Regions from separate parts of the Mycobacterium sp. TY815 genome, predicted to be linked through region 1. Evidence: riboswitches for the same ligand, from Rfam matches in the RefSeq annotation. Region 1 holds a riboswitch; the other holds the start of a gene.

Region 1 (7,838 bases):
AGGCAAACGGTGACCGCTACCTGCCGATCTGGATCGGCCAGTCGGAGGCTGCGGCCATCGCGCTCGAACAGCAGGGCGTGGAGCCGCCCCGGCCGCTGACTCATGATCTGATCAGGGATCTGATTGCCGCGCTTGGGCATTCGCTCAAGGAGGTGCGTATCGTCGATCTGCAGGAAGGCACCTTCTACGCCGACCTGATCTTCGATCGCGACATCAAGGTGTCGGCGCGGCCGTCCGACTCGGTGGCTATCGCCCTGCGGGTGGGTGTGCCGATCTACGTCGAGGAGGACGTGCTCGCGCAGGCCGGTCTGTTGATTCCGGACGAGGGCGACGAAGAGGCCAGCAGCGCGGTCCGCGAGGACGAGGTGGAGAAATTCAAGGAGTTTCTCGACAGCGTCTCCCCGGACGACTTCAAGGCCACCTGACCGGTAGGCGCCCGTGTCCGCCGGATACCCCCCGGATATCACGGATGCGTCTCATATCACACAACGGATTGTCGACACGCCTGGCAGATATCACCGACTCATCCGAGTGGCAGCCATACTTTGTTGACGAGTTGATGATCGACCACAGCACAGCAGCCACCGAACAGCGTATGCTCTCTAACACTCGCACCTGAGATAACGTGGCTGTTGGGGCAGCCAGTGCCGCAGCTAGTGACAACAGCGCGATCGGCGAGAGGACGCACCGTGAGCGAGCAGCCACGTCAAGGACAGCTGGATCTTGCTGACCACCCGGCCACCGCGCCGAAAGGCAACGTCAAACCGGCCGAACCCGTGCAGCCCGGACTGTTCCCGGACGATTCGGTGCCCGACGAGCTGGTCGGTTACCGCGGACCGAGCGCATGTCAGATCGCCGGGATCACGTACCGCCAGCTCGATTACTGGGCCCGCACCTCGTTGGTGGTGCCCTCCATCCGCAGCGCAGCCGGATCGGGCAGTCAGCGCCTCTACTCGTTCAAGGACATCCTGGTACTCAAGATCGTCAAGCGGCTGCTGGACACCGGGATCTCGTTGCACAACATCCGCGTTGCCGTCGACCACCTCCGCCAGCGCGGCGTGCAGGACCTGGCCAACATCACCCTGTTCTCCGACGGCACCAGCGTGTACGAGTGCACCTCGGCGGAGGAGGTCGTCGACCTGCTGCAGGGCGGCCAGGGCGTGTTCGGCATCGCCGTCTCCGGCGCGATGCGCGAGCTGACCGGCGTCATCGCCGACTTCCCCGGTGAGCGGGCCGACGGCGGCGAGTCGATCGCCGCACCCGAGGACGAACTGGCCTCCCGTCGCAAACACCGCGACCGCAAGATCGGCTAGCTGCCCCATAGGGCGTAAACTGGACCCCGCATCGCACTCGCGCGGGAGAGTTCTGTGGCCGCCAGCTACAGACGCCGAAGGAGCAATACCTCTCCGTCAACCTCTCAGGCACCCGGACCGCCCGAGCTAACGATGCCTCTGGAAAGCGGCTCGACCGGGCACCGGTCATCAAGCAGAGCCCGCCGATGGGGAAAGGCGCCGCACGCGCCGAATCTCTCAGGCGCCCGCCATACGGGTGAAGACAGAGGGAGAGGGCCCCGTCTTCAGTGGTGCCCTACGTCAGGAGAGTTCGCGTGTCCGACCATTTCACGTTCGCAGACCGCCACATCGGCCTGGACAGCTCGGCCGTCCGGAAAATGCTTGACGTCATCGGCGTCGACTCGCTGGACGAACTGGCCGCCAAAGCGGTGCCCAGCGGCATCTTGGACCAGCTGACCGACACCGGACTCGCCCCGGGCCTGGACGCACTGCCGCCGGCCGCCAGCGAGGCCGAGGCGCTGGCCGAACTGCGGGCGCTGGCGGACAGCAACACCGTCGCGGTGTCGATGATCGGGCAGGGCTACTACGACACCCTCACCCCGCCGGTATTGCTGCGCAACATCATGGAGAACCCGGCCTGGTACACCGCCTATACGCCGTACCAACCCGAGATCAGCCAGGGCCGGCTGGAAGCGCTGCTGAATTTCCAGACGATGGTCACCGACCTGACCGGCCTGGAGATCGCCAACGCGTCGATGCTCGACGAGGGCACCGCGGCTGCCGAGGCCATGACGCTGATGCATCGTGCCTGCCGCGGTCCGGCGAACCGGCTGGCGGTCGACTCCGACGTGTTCGCCCAGACCGCGACGATCCTGGCCACCCGGGCCAAGCCGCTCGGGATCGAGATCGTCACCGCCGACCTCCGTGCGGGCCTGCCCGACGGTGACTTCTTCGGCGTCATCACCCAGCTGCCGGGGGCCAGCGGACGGATCACCGACTGGAGCGCGCTGGTGCGCGAAGCGCACGACCGCGGGGCGTTGGTGGCGATCGGCGCCGACCTGCTCGCCCTGACATTGCTGACGCCGCCCGGTGAAATCGGCGCCGACGTCGCCTTCGGCACCACCCAACGGTTCGGCGTGCCAATGGGATTCGGCGGCCCGCACGCCGGCTACCTGGCGGTGCACACCAAGCACGCCCGGCAGTTGCCGGGGCGCCTCGTCGGGGTCTCGAAGGACGCGGACGGCAGCGACGCATACCGGCTGGCACTGCAGACCCGTGAACAACACATCCGCCGGGACAAAGCCACCAGCAACATCTGTACCGCGCAGGTGCTGCTGGCGGTGATGGCCGCCATGTACGCGAGCTATCACGGTGCCGACGGCCTGACCGCTATCGCGCGCCGGGTGCACTCCCAGGCCGAGACCATCGCCGGCGCCCTGGGCGAGGCGCTGGTGCACGACACCTTCTTCGACACCGTGCTGGCGCACGTCCCCGGCAGCGCCGACGAGGTGGTGGCTGCGGCCAAAGCCGGCGGGATCAACCTGTGGCGCGTGGACGCCGACCACGTGTCGGTGGCGTGCGACGAAGCCACCACCGACGCCCATGTCGCCGCGGTGCTGGACGCGTTCGGGGTGTCGGCCGGCCAGCCCCATCGATCCGAAATCGCCACGCGCACATCGGAATTCCTCACGCACCCGGCGTTTCACCGGTACCGCACCGAGACCTCGATGATGCGTTATCTACGCACCCTGGCGGACAAGGACATCGCCCTGGACCGCAGCATGATTCCGCTCGGTTCCTGCACGATGAAGCTCAACGCGGCCGCAGAGATGGAGTCGATCACCTGGCCGGAGTTCGGCCGCCTGCACCCGTTCGCGCCCGCCTCCGACGCCCCGGGCATGCGCCGGTTGATCGCCGACCTGGAGAACTGGCTGGTCGCCATCACCGGTTATGACGCCGTCTCGCTGCAGCCCAACGCGGGCTCGCAGGGAGAGTACGCGGGGCTGCTGGCCATTCACGATTACCACGCCAGCCGCGGCGAACCGCACCGCGACATCTGCCTCATCCCCTCCAGCGCGCACGGCACCAACGCGGCCTCGGCCGCGTTGGCGGGCATGCGGGTGGTGGTCGTGGGCTGCCACGAGAACGGCGACGTCGATCTCGACGATCTGCGCGCCAAGGTCAGCGAACACGCGGACCGGCTGTCGGCGCTGATGATCACCTACCCCTCCACCCACGGTGTCTACGAGCACGACATCGCCGACATCTGCGCGGCCGTGCACGACGCCGGCGGCCAGGTGTACGTCGACGGGGCCAACCTCAACGCGCTGGTCGGCCTGGCCCGGCCGGGCAAATTCGGCGGCGACGTCAGCCATCTGAACCTGCACAAAACGTTCTGCATCCCGCACGGCGGCGGCGGTCCCGGCGTCGGCCCGGTGGCGGTGCGTGCGCACCTGGCGGAGTTCCTGCCCGGCCACCCGCACGCACCCGAGTTGCCGCCGGGACACCCGGTGTCCGCCGCACCCTACGGGTCGGCGTCGATCCTGCCGATCAGCTGGGCGTACATCAGGATGATGGGCGGAGACGGGCTGCGGGCAGCCTCGCTGACCGCGATCGCGTCGGCGAACTACATCGCACGGCGCCTCGACGAGTACTTCCCGGTGCTTTACACCGGCGAGAACGGCATGGTCGCCCACGAGTGCATCCTGGACCTGCGTGGCATCACCAAGGCAACCGGCGTGACGGTCGACGATGTGGCAAAGCGGTTGGCAGACTACGGCTTCCACGCGCCCACCATGAGCTTCCCGGTGGCCGGGACGCTGATGGTAGAACCGACCGAGAGCGAGAGCCTGGCCGAGGTGGACGCGTTCTGCGAGGCGATGATCGGCATCCGCGCCGAGATCGACCGCGTCGGGTCCGGACAGTGGCCGGTGGACGACAATCCGCTGCGCGGCGCCCCGCACACCGCCGAGTGCCTGGTGGCATCCGAGTGGAACCATCCTTACACACGCGAAGAAGCCGCATACCCGTTGGGCAAGGCGTTCCGGCCGAAGGTCTGGCCGCCGGTACGTCGCATCGACGGCGCTTACGGCGACCGCAATCTGGTCTGCTCGTGCCCGCCTGTCGAGGCCTTCGCCTAGATAAGCGTCAGCCGAAGCGGTCCGCGATGGCCGCGGCTATCTCCTCGGGCGCATCCTCCTGGATGAAGTGCTTCGCGGCCGGCAACTCGACCAGCACATGGTCGGGGAACGCCGCGCGCATATGCGGCAGTGACGGTCCGGGCCGGAACGCGAAATCCTTCATGCCCCACACGAACAGCGCCGGTTTGGCGCCGAGCTTGGCCGGCACTTCCCGGCCGAGTCGCTCCAAGAGGGGATGGGCGGCCAGGATCTGCTTCGGCATCTCCGCGACGCCTCTGCGCGCCGCGGCGTCGGGTTGCACCGCCCGGTAGTGCTGCATCACCGACGGGCTGAGCCGCCGCGAGGTTCCCACCGGAATCATCTGTTCGACAAAGAAATTGCGGTGCAGGATCGCCCACTGCATGGGCGGGCTGGACATCACCCGGCTGAAGATCTTCGTGGTCAGCACATCCGTCGGCCAGAACCAGGTGTTGCCCAACACGACTCCGTGGATCCGGTCGGCACGCTCGACCGCCACGGCCATGCTGACCGGACCCCCCCAGTCCTGCCCCACGGTCACAAATCCGTCGAGCCCCAGGTGGTCGACGAATTCACCGACGACCCCGGCGTGCTCGTCGACTTTGTATCCGAAGCCCGGCGGCCGCTCGGACAGGCCGAAGCCGAGGTAATCCGGTGCGATGCAACGGAATCGATCGCGTAGCGCCACGATGATGTCGCGATAGAGGAAACTCCAGGTGGGGTTGCCATGGCAGAACAGGATGGGCGGCCCGGCTCCCTCGTCGATGTAGTGGACCCGGCCGCGCGAGCTGTCGAACCAGCGCGACGTGAAGGGGTACAGGGCAGGATCCGGGGTGAAGTCCATCCGGGTCGCCTCAGCTCAAGAAGTTGTTGACGGCAGTGCCCAGGTCCGGTCCGGCCGAGGTCGGCAGGTTCTGGTAGTTGCCGCCGCTGAGCCGGGCGACCGCCTCCCAGGTGGCGCGGTCCGGATCCGCACCGAAGTCGATCACGTTGACGGCGACGGGCCTGGCCGGGTCTGCGCTGTTCTTGATGAAATCCTGCAATCCGGGACCGTCGAGGCTCTGGTCGGTGTGCGGGCCCGCGGTGATCACCAGAATCGAATTCTGTTGGCCTGCACGGTAATTGGCCAACATCTCCTGGTAGATCATGCGCAGCGTGGTGAACGACACGGCTCCGCCGCCGGACGAATACTGTTTGTCCAGCGCGGCCGCCAGCGCCGTCGAGCGGGGCTGACCGTTGACCTGATCGGCCAGCGGCCCGGCCGGCACTTCGGCGCGTCCTTCATGCCCGTCGAACGTCCACAATCCGATGACCGTGCTGGGCGGCAGCGCCTTGATCCGGCTGTCGAGCGCGGCGATCACATTCGCCAGCCGGGTCTTGCCGCCGCCGTCGTCGTTCGGCAGCGACTGGTCGAGCATGATCGTGGCGGCGACCCCGGTCGACGGGGTCGCCATGGTGTCGGCCAGGGTGGCGCGCAGGGCGTCGTCTCCCACCGAAAGGGTGGAGGGCAGCGCCGCGAAACTGGTCACCGGGCTGCTCGGCGGTGCGACACCGTTGACCCGGAAACCGGCCTTGGCCAGCTTCGCGAGTTGCTCGGGGGTGTGCATGTACCGCGCGAAGGCGCTGGCGGCAGTGGTCTGTTCCTGCTTCAGCCAGGAGCCGCTGAGCAACACGGTCGGATAGTCGGCCACCGGGACCGCCCCGGGCGGAGTCCAGGATCCCAACTTGCTCTTGGCATCCTGCAGCGATTGGCCGCGCGCGAACAACTGCTGCTCGGTGGTGATGACGGCATGCACCGGAGCGGCCGCCACCTCCTCGGCCTTGGTACCCGGCTTGAGTAGGGCGTTCATCGCCTCGTTGAGGGAATCGTCGGGCAGTTTGGGTTGCCCACCCACCAGCGTGCGCACAGCGGCGCTACCGGATGTCGGCGGCGCGCCGGGAGGTGCCGACGCCGCGGCGATGGCTTCTCCGGCCAGGAACGACGCGTCACCGTTGCCGCCGACCGGCAGGGCCAGCCGCAGCGATCCCCAGTTGCCCATGGACGTCGGGTTCGATTGCAGACCAGGCAGAGCCGCCCAGTTCTGTTTGGACAGGGGCTGGCTGAACTCGGGCCGGATCGCCAGCAGCACCGGCGAGGTCACCAGCGAGCGACTGTCGCTGATGATCTTCTGCCCCGCCGCACCGGACAGCCGGGCCGCCGAGACGGAGCTACCGGGAATCCACAGGCCGGGCTGGCTACCCAGCTCAGCCGGCCACTTGCCGATGAAGCCGCTGATGACGGCGTCGGAGTTGGCCGATTTGACCGTGACGTCGACGCAGCGATCGCCGATGGGTCCCGCTTGCTTGTTGTAGCCGTCGGCGAGCTCTTTCACCTGGTCGGCGATCGAGGGGTCGGCCAGGACGGCGACGGCATCTTTGCCTCCTACGCAGTTCGCGGCGGCCGTGTGCGAACGGTGCGACAACGCGTCTCCGAAGAACTGCCACAGGATCACCCCGGCAACCACGACGACGACGGTGACCAGCGCGACGATCACACCGATGCTGACACCGCGCCGGCCGCCGGCACTGCGGTGCCCGCCCTGCCAATCCCGCAGACCGCGGTGGCTGGCCCGGAACAGCGGCGGCGGGGGAGTTGCCGCCGACGGCTCCTCGGCCGCCGGTTCCTGCGCAGCCGGCGGTTCGGCGCCGCCCGGGCGGTACCCGAATTCGGGGTAGTCGTCGGCAGCGGGTTCCGCGTATTCGTCCTCGAACCGGCCCACACCCCAGGTGCCGGCGGGCGGTTCGGTGGCAGGTGGCTCGTCGGACGGGCGTCCCTCCGCGAAGGGACCGGGCTCGTCATACTGACCGGGCTGGTCAAACCGCTCGGGTTCGTTGAACTGCTCCGGTTCGTCGAACCGCTCGGGCTCGCGATCGGGTAGGGAATCCCCGGAGTCGGGCTTGCTGTGCCTACCCATGCCGGTGTCTGCGTCCTTTCCCTGGAATCGTGTGCAGGTTGCCGCCCGTCAGGGGCACATCACGCACCCGCGCGAGCCTTGAACTCCCGACGACGCCGGTGCAGGATCGGCTCGGTGTAGCCGTTGGGCTGCTGGCCACCGGACAGGATCAGTTCCTGGGCAGCCAGGAAGGCGATGCTGTCGTCGAAGTTCGGCGCCATCGGCCGGTAGGCCCGGTCGCCCTCGTTCTGCTTGTCGACGAGCGGCGCCATCCGCTCCAGGCTGGCCCGCACGTCCTCGCTGGTGATCACCCCGTGGCGCAGCCAGTTGGCCAGCAGCTGACTCGAGATGCGCAGGGTGGCGCGGTCTTCCATCAGCGCGACGTTATGGATGTCGGGCACCTTCGAACAACCGACGCCCTGTTCCACCCAACGCACCACGTAGCCCAGGATCGA
Region 2 (7,838 bases), 490 kb from region 1:
TGACCACGAGCGGGAACTGGTGACGGCCCAGACGGGCCACGGCCTCGGCGACGGCGGTGACCGCATTGTTGTCGTGCACCATCGACCCGTGTCCGGCGCGCCCCCGCGCGGTCAGCCGCATCCACTGGATGCCCTTCTCGGCAGTCTCGATCAGATACAGGCGGCGCTCTCCGCCATCGTGGCGTGGCACCGTCAACGAGAAGCCACCGACCTCACCGATCGCCTCGGTGACGCCGTCGAACAGATCCGGCCGGTTGTCGACGAGCCACTGGGCCCCGTATTTGCCGCCGTGTTCCTCGTCGGCGACGAACGCGAACACCAGGTCCCGCGGCGGCACGATGCCGGCTCGGCGGAAATGCCGGGCCAGCACCAGGGTCATGCCGACCATGTCTTTCATGTCGACGGCGCCGCGGCCCCAGACGTAACCGTCCTCGATCGCACCGGAAAACGGGTGCACGCTCCAGTCGGCGGGTTCTGCCGGGACCACGTCGAGATGACCGTGGATCATCAGGGCGTCGCGGGTACGGTCTGCGCCGCGGAGGCGGGCGAAGACGTTGCCCCGGCCGGGAGCGCCGGACTCGACGTACTCGGTTTCGTAACCGACCTCGGCGAGCTGCTCGGCGATCCAGAGTGCGCACTCGGCCTCGCCCTTGGTCGTCTCGAGCTCGCCGGTATTGCTCGTGTCAAAGCGGATCAGTTGGCTGACGGTTTCGGCCACCTCGTCTGCCGGATCGACAGGGCCCGTCGGGTCGTTCGGCTCAGCCGCCGTTGCACCGGTCACAGTCACCTTTCCTACCACGGTTCGCAGTGGTGGCGATCTGTCCCCCACGGCTGCGTTGCGCTGACAGTCGCGGGGCTGAATGGTGCGACCCGAGGCCGATTGGGCCGACGCGAATCCATCCGATAGCCTTAGCTGCCAACTCATGCGGTTGGTCGGGTCCGAGTGGCGGAATGGCAGACGCGCTAGCTTGAGGTGCTAGTGCCCTACTAATGGGCGTGGGGGTTCAAGTCCCCCCTCGGACACTGTGTGATGAGTCGCGTCATCGGTTACAGGTGAGTCGCGTGATGGGTTGCAGATTCCCCGGACGAGCAGCCTGGTAGTGACTATGTCTGGTCCGGACCCGCTGACCCGCACGCGGTCAGATCACGCGGATGCCATCGGCTCGTCCGACTCCAGTTCAGCCTCGAAGACGGTTTCCTTCTGCAGATGGTGCGGCCGCTTGCGGACCACCGACCAGACGATTGCCAAGACGACGAACCACACCGGCGTGCATTGCAGCGCGTGCAGGGTGTCGGCCTTCTGGGTGAACGCCCAAATGACGAACGCGAAGAACCCAAGCACCGCCCAGCACATCGGCACACCGCCGGGCATCTTGTAGGTCGAGGCGCCTAGATGTCCAAGAGATTGAGCACCCCCGCGAGGGGCCGCGAGCCCCACATTCCAGGCAGCCGCGACACCCCCGACGAAGTTCTCAGGATGACAACGGCGGGTTCGGAAGGTAGCGTCCACCATCACAACTCAAGACGCCGTTGAAGCGCAGCGGGAGAACCTCCGCCACGGAGGCGCCGTAGGAGCAAGTTCCTCCCCGGGAATCTCTCAGGCCCCAGTACCGCAGCGCCGAGGCAACTCTGGAGAACAGCCTCGGCCAAGCCGGGACTTACCGAAGGTGTAGAGCGCATCCGGCCCGCGGGCCGGATGCCCCCAAACTCTCAGGTTCACAGGACAGAGCGGGGAGGTGTCGATTCCAGTTCGGAGACATCCGGACTTCGTGAACCTGGAGGCACCTGGCGTGGTACCTGACGTCTCATCGCAGCTCTACGTTGACTCTTTCTGCACCCGCCATATCGGCCCCGGCCCCACCGCCGTCGCCCGCATGCTCGAGACCGTGGCCTTCGACCGCCTCGACGACCTGATCGACTCGGCCAATCCTGCGCAGATCCGCGGTACCGCGCCGATAATCCTGCCCCTACGAGGCCCGGCTGGGCACGGCAGTCCGATTGAACAAGGACTTCGTAGAGCGCGCTGTGCTACAGGCGTTGTCCGACGGCGACGTCTCACGTGCCCCCTTCCCGTTCTACCGGCGCGGCTGAACCACGGAACCCCTGCAAGGAGTTAGGCACGTGTCCATCCCGAATGACCGCAGTTACACCGACGATCATGAGTGGGTGATGATCGCCCCCGGCGCCGGACTACCGGACACACCGGTGCGAATTGGCGTCACGTCGGTGGCCACGAACTCCCTCGGTGACCTGGTTTTCGTCGACCTCCCTGAGGTGGGCGCCGCTGTCACGGTCGGCGAGGCGTGCGGGGAGCTCGAGTCGACCAAGACCGTCTCCGAGCTTTACCCACCCGTCAGCGGGGCCGTCATCGAGGTGAACCGGGCCGCCGCCGAGGACCCCGCCGTGATCACCGCCGACCCGTACGGTGCCGGCTGGTTGTTCGCCGTCCAGCCCGACGCGGCCGGCGAGCTGCTGACCGCTGCGGAGTACGCGGAGAAAAACGGAGTCAGCGCGTGAACGCCGACCTGAGCGGCCTGCCCGCGCGGATCGCGCAGCTGGCACGTCACTTCCCGATCTACTCAAAATCAAGGGCCTAGACCGGTGACCATCAGCGTGTTCGATCTGTTCACGGTCGGCATCGGACCGTCCAGTTCGCACACGGTTGGGCCGATGCGGGCCGCCGCGCGATTTGCCGAAGAGTTGCGCGGCTCCGATCGGCTCACCCGGGTGGCCAGTGTCCGCGTCGACCTGTACGGGTCACTGGCGGCCACCGGCGCCGGACACGGCACTCAGCCGGCCATCCTGCTGGGTCTGGACGGTCACCTCCCGGAAACCGTTCGGACCGAGGTCAAGGAAGCACGGCTTGCCGAGTTCCGTTCTGGCGCTGCAGTTCTGCTCGGCGGGAGCGTCCCGATCGCACTGCGCGAAGAGGACATGGTGCTCCATCCGCTCACAGTGCTGCCGACGCATCCCAACGGCATGCGCCTGGACGCGGTCGACGGTGACGGCAACACCATCTTCGCCGAGACCTACTTCTCGATCGGCGGGGGCTTCGTGCTCACCGGGACCGAGGCGGCCGCCACGCCGGCGGGCAGCGCAGGCGAGCCGCCCGCCGCGCTGACGTTCTCCTCCGCCGAGGAACTACTGAAACTCACCGAGACCGAGAACATGTCGATCAGCGAGGTCATGCTCGCCCACGAGACCGGTACCCGCAGTGAGGCGGAGGTGCGCCAACGCCTGCTGCACATCCGTGACGTGATGGTCGAATGTGAACGCAACGGCGTCAGTCGCACCGGCATCCTGCCGGGCGGACTGAACGTCCGGCGGCGCGCCCATGACTGGTACCGACGTCTCGACGCCGAGGATCCGAACCGCGCCGCCCATTTCGCTGAGGACTGGGTCAATCTGGTCGCGTTGGCGGTCAACGAGGAGAACGCCTCAGGGGGCCGGGTCGTCACCGCCCCCACCAACGGCGCTGCCGGCATCATCCCCGCCGTTCTGCACTACGCCGTGCACTACACCGCAGCCGGCAAGGCCGACCCCGATGACACGGCGATCCGGTTCCTGCTTACCGCCGGAGCCATCGGGTCGCTGTACAAGGAGCGTGCGTCGATCTCGGGCGCCGAGGTGGGCTGCCAGGGCGAGGTCGGCTCGGCCGCGTCCATGGCCGCCGGCGGACTGGCCGAAATCCTTGGCGGCACAACGCAACAGGTTGAGAATGCCGCGGAGATTGCGATGGAGCACAGCCTTGGCCTGACCTGCGACCCCATCGCCGGACTGGTCCAGGTGCCCTGCATCGAGCGCAACGCCATCTCGGCCGGTAAGGCCATCAACGCCGCGCGGATGGCACTGCGCGGCGACGGTACGCATCTGGTCAGCCTCGACGAGGTCATCGACACCATGCGCACTACGGGTCTGGACATGAGTCACAAATACAAGGAGACCGCCACCGGCGGACTGGCTGTGAACGTCTCGGTCAACTACATCGAATGCTGAACTGGACAAGGGAAATGGCTCGCTGAGCGACGAGGCAATCGACGGGGTTCACCTTCTAGGGGGCTCGGACCGAAGCTCGGCGGGTGGGAGCGGCGAGGCCCGCGAGACGACTGCAGTCAGCGCGCGCAGCTGATTGCAGAGTTCTGCACTCAGACTCGGCGTCGTAGGCTAAACGAGGCGCGCAGTCGGGAGTGTGACATGACCCCATCGAGGATCCCATCCAGGGGCTTTCTCCGGCGAATGCCGGCTCGCAGGTACCGCGACCGCCGCGGAGCGGGTCGCGTACTGGCAGCCGAGCTGGCCTCCTATCGCGGCAAACCCGATCTACTCGTGCTCGGCCTCGCTCGCGGCGGCATACCCGTCGCGTGGGAGGTCGCCGCGGCGCTGGGCGCCGAGCTGGACGTGTTTGTGGTTCGAAAGCTCGGCGTTCCGCGCTGGCCCGAACTCGCGATGGGCGCACTGGCCAGCGGCGGCCGGGTGGTGATGAACGACGACGTGGTGTCCAGCCTGCACATCAGTGAGGATGAGGTGCGCTCGGTCATCGAGAGTGAGACGGCGGAGCTGCGCCGCCGCGAACACGCCTACCGCGGCGACCGGGCCGAAGCCGACCCGCGCGGTCGCACCGTGGTGCTGGTCGACGACGGCATCGCCACCGGGGCGAGCATGCTGGCAGCGGTGCGGGCGGTGCGGGCGGCCGGAGCTCGGTCGGTGGTGGTCGCGGTGCCGGTGGGCCCCCGCTCAGCCCGCCGCCAACTCGCCGCCGAAGCCGACGACGTGGTGTTCGCGACGATGCCGGTCGACTTCGACGCCGTCGGACAGGTCTACGCCGATTTCCATCAAGTCACCGACGACGAGGTGCGGGCACTGCTGGCCATACCGGCCGACAACGTCCCGCGGCGCTGAGCGTGCGTTACTTTTTGGAATTCTCGTCGGCGGCCGGGGCGTCGGCAGGCTCGGAGGCGGGCTCGGAGGCTGAGTCGTCAGCCGCGTCGGCGTCGTCGGGGTAGTCGACAGCGTCGAGGGGTTCGCCGTCGTCCTCGTCCTCGTCCGTCGAGTCTTTCTCGTCCCGGCCCGCCTCGCGCTGCTGGCGTTCCCGCACCGCGTCGACGATCAGCAGAATGACGCCCAGGACGCTGGCGCCGATACACACCCACGCCACCAGCTCGTTGCTGGTCACCACGGCAAACACCAAGGCGACAAGCCCGATTAGGGCTAATACGAGCGCAATGATCAGCATTGGTCATCCTCCGGCCGGCGCGGTGCGACTGCCAAACCTACCAGGGCCGACAGCCCCAGAGCCGCAGCCCGCGCGCGTCCAGCCCCCCGCAGTGCGTCAGTTGCCGCGATTGAACTGGTCGAACCCGCCCGAATCGGCGCTGGAATCAACCGGGGCCGCCGACCCACGCTGGCCGAGCTCTTCGAGCTGGGATTCCAGATAAGTCTTGAGGCGGGTGCGGTACTCGCGTTCAAACGTCCGCAGCTGCTCGAGACGGCCTTCCAGCACCGTGCGCTGCTGGTTGATGGTCCCCATGATCTCGGAGTGCTTGCGCTCGGCGTCAGCCTGCAGGGCGTCGGCCTTTTCCTGCGCCTGACGCAGCTGCGTCTCCGACCGCGACGTGGCGTCGGCCAGCATCGCGTCGGCCCGCTGGCGAGCCTCGGCGACCGTGGTCTCGGCGGTATGGCGAGCCTCACTGAGAATCTGGTCGGCGTTGGCGCGGGCGTCGGACAGCATCTTGTCCGATTCCGCCTTGGCCGTGCTGGTCAACCGGTCAGCGGTGTCCTGCGCCAGGCTGAGCACCCGCGCGGCCTTCATGGCCTGTTCCTCGTTGCTGGACGACGGCGCCGCGGCCGGAGCCGCCACCGGCGCGGGCTTCACCGGCTCAGGCTCGGGCTCGAACGTCGGAACGGGCTGGGCAACGGTCGGCGCGGCAGCGCCACCACCGCCGCCGGCGGCCAATTCCTGGTCCAACTCGGCGATGCGCTGACGCAGATCGGAGTTCTCCTCGATCAGCCGGGTCAGCTCGTTTTCCACCAGGTCGAGGAAGGCGTCAACCTCATCTTCGTTGTACCCGCGTTTGCCGATGGGCGGCTTACTGAACGCCACATTGTGGACGTCGGCAGGTGTAAGCGGCATTCTTTGTCCCCTCAAAGTTCCTGGACGGTCAAGCGATCTGGAGAGTCTAAAACGGTGCGGTAGCCGTCTGGCAACTGCCGCCCATCCTGTCACACCAGACTCGGCGGTTGCCGATTGGACTAATAAATAAGGAGCAATTTCAATCTCTAAGGCAAATAAATCACATTTCTTAGAAGAGAAAAATCACGCGCATCCCACTTGTCGCCGAATCGTGGCCGAACCGTCTCCTAGCTACATTCCGTCCGTGGCCGAAGGCCGCTACGCCGCAGCGCTGAACGCCAACTGCATCCCGATGAATGCGACGAGCAACAACACCAGGATGGACAGGTCCAAACGAACCGCGCCGATGGTGATCTGCGGGATCAGTCGGCGCAGCAACTTCACCGGCGGATCGGTGATCGACATGATGATCTCCAGGATCACCACTGTCGCACCCGTCGGCCGCCAGTCCCGGCTGAACGAGCGGATCCACTCGATCACGACCCGCGCGATGAGCAGCAGCCAGAAGGTGAACAGCGCGAAACCAAGGATCTGAAAGAACAGCACCAACGGGAGCCCGACCTTAACGATGACGATGAGAGGAATGTCCGTCGCCGCCGCAGCGGCACCAGCAAGCCTACCGACCCGACCGCGGCGCACACATCGCAAGGGACCGCAGGCATGCGCACAGCCCGGTCAGCCATCGTGTGGCCAACCGGGCTGTGCGGCGTAGTTTTCGCCTATTGGTAAGCGTAGAAACCGGTTTCGGCGATGCGGCGACGCTCCTCCGGGGACACGTCAACATCGGCCGGCGACAGCAGGAACACCTTGGTCGCCACCTTGTCGAACGAACCGCGCAGTGCGAAGGCCAGGCCGGCGGCGAAGTCGACCAACCGCTTGGCGTCGGCGTTGTCCATGGACACCAGGTCCATGATGACCGGGGTGCCGTCGCGGAAGCGCTCGCCGATGGTGCGTGCCTCGCTGTAGTCCTTGGGCCGCAGCGTGGTGATCTTCGACAGCGGGTGGCCGTCCTCGAACATCATCGCCATGCGGCGCGGGTCCATCGCCAGGGCGCCGCGGGTCGAACCGCGCAGCCACGACCCCAGCCGGGGCCGGGCCATCTCGGGCCGGTCGAACTCGCGGGGCTGGAAGCGAGTCTCGTCCGGGTAGCCGCCGCGGTAGCTGCTGGGCGGCGGGTAGTCCGCGGGCATCTCGGCCCGCAGGTCGCCGCGCGGGTCCCGGCGAGGCTCGTCGTATTCCCGATCGCGCCCCTCATAACGGCCGTAGTCGTCCTCAAATCGAGGCCGCGAATAACCCCGGGACGGCGTGCGGTCGTCGTAATACTCGTCGTCGTAATCCTCCATCGGAGCCATACCGAAGTAGGCCTTGACCTTGTGCAGAGTGCTCATCGTGCGACCCCTTCTAGCCTGGGATATTTGTTGTTTGTGATGAAGGTGTGACTCGAGTGACTATTCACGGTGACCGTAACCGCCGTTCGCCCATAAGCGCGGTACCGACACGCACACACGTCGATCCATGTTTGACGGCTATCTCGAGGTCTGCTGACATGCCGGCCGACAACCCCGTCGCGTTGGGGAAGGCGCTGCGCACCCGGCAGTGCTCGGATTGCAGCCGGTCAAAGGCCTGTTCGGGGTCCCAGCCCAGCGGGGGAACACCCATCAGACCGACTAGTTCGAGGGCCTGCGCCTGCTCCACTTCCTCGCAGACC

Evidence for each region. Region 1 has a riboswitch for glycine ahead of gcvP (aminomethyl-transferring glycine dehydrogenase). Riboswitches for the same ligand answer to the same signal wherever they lie in the genome.
Region 2: linked by a shared signal. The riboswitch ahead of gcvH (glycine cleavage system protein GcvH) and the one ahead of gcvP (aminomethyl-transferring glycine dehydrogenase) in region 1 are both predicted to bind glycine.

Annotation. Positions count from the first base shown of each region.
Region 1 covers NZ_JAUFRX010000001.1:1,048,185-1,056,022, reverse strand. The annotation lists gene QXK92_RS04525 (bifunctional nuclease family protein) at 1-425, shown strand, start outside; gene QXK92_RS04520 (MerR family transcriptional regulator) at 690-1,313, shown strand; glycine riboswitch at 1,346-1,443, shown strand; gene gcvP (aminomethyl-transferring glycine dehydrogenase) at 1,607-4,432, shown strand; gene QXK92_RS04510 (haloalkane dehalogenase) at 4,440-5,294, opposite strand; gene QXK92_RS04505 (substrate-binding domain-containing protein) at 5,305-7,404, opposite strand; gene QXK92_RS04500 (malate synthase G) at 7,464-7,838, opposite strand, start outside.
Region 2 covers NZ_JAUFRX010000001.1:560,868-568,705, reverse strand. The annotation lists gene QXK92_RS02370 (M20/M25/M40 family metallo-hydrolase) at 1-781, opposite strand, end outside; tRNA gene QXK92_RS02365 (tRNA-Leu) at 938-1,023, shown strand; gene QXK92_RS02360 (hypothetical protein) at 1,145-1,510, opposite strand; glycine riboswitch at 1,532-1,623, shown strand; gene gcvH (glycine cleavage system protein GcvH) at 2,122-2,517, shown strand; gene QXK92_RS02350 (L-serine ammonia-lyase) at 2,602-3,996, shown strand; partial or broken gene QXK92_RS02345 (phosphoribosyltransferase) at 4,201-4,899, shown strand; gene QXK92_RS02340 (hypothetical protein) at 4,907-5,233, opposite strand; gene QXK92_RS02335 (DivIVA domain-containing protein) at 5,330-6,130, opposite strand; gene QXK92_RS02330 (YggT family protein) at 6,389-6,679, opposite strand; gene QXK92_RS02325 (cell division protein SepF) at 6,850-7,518, opposite strand; gene QXK92_RS02320 (YggS family pyridoxal phosphate-dependent enzyme) at 7,583-7,838, opposite strand, start outside.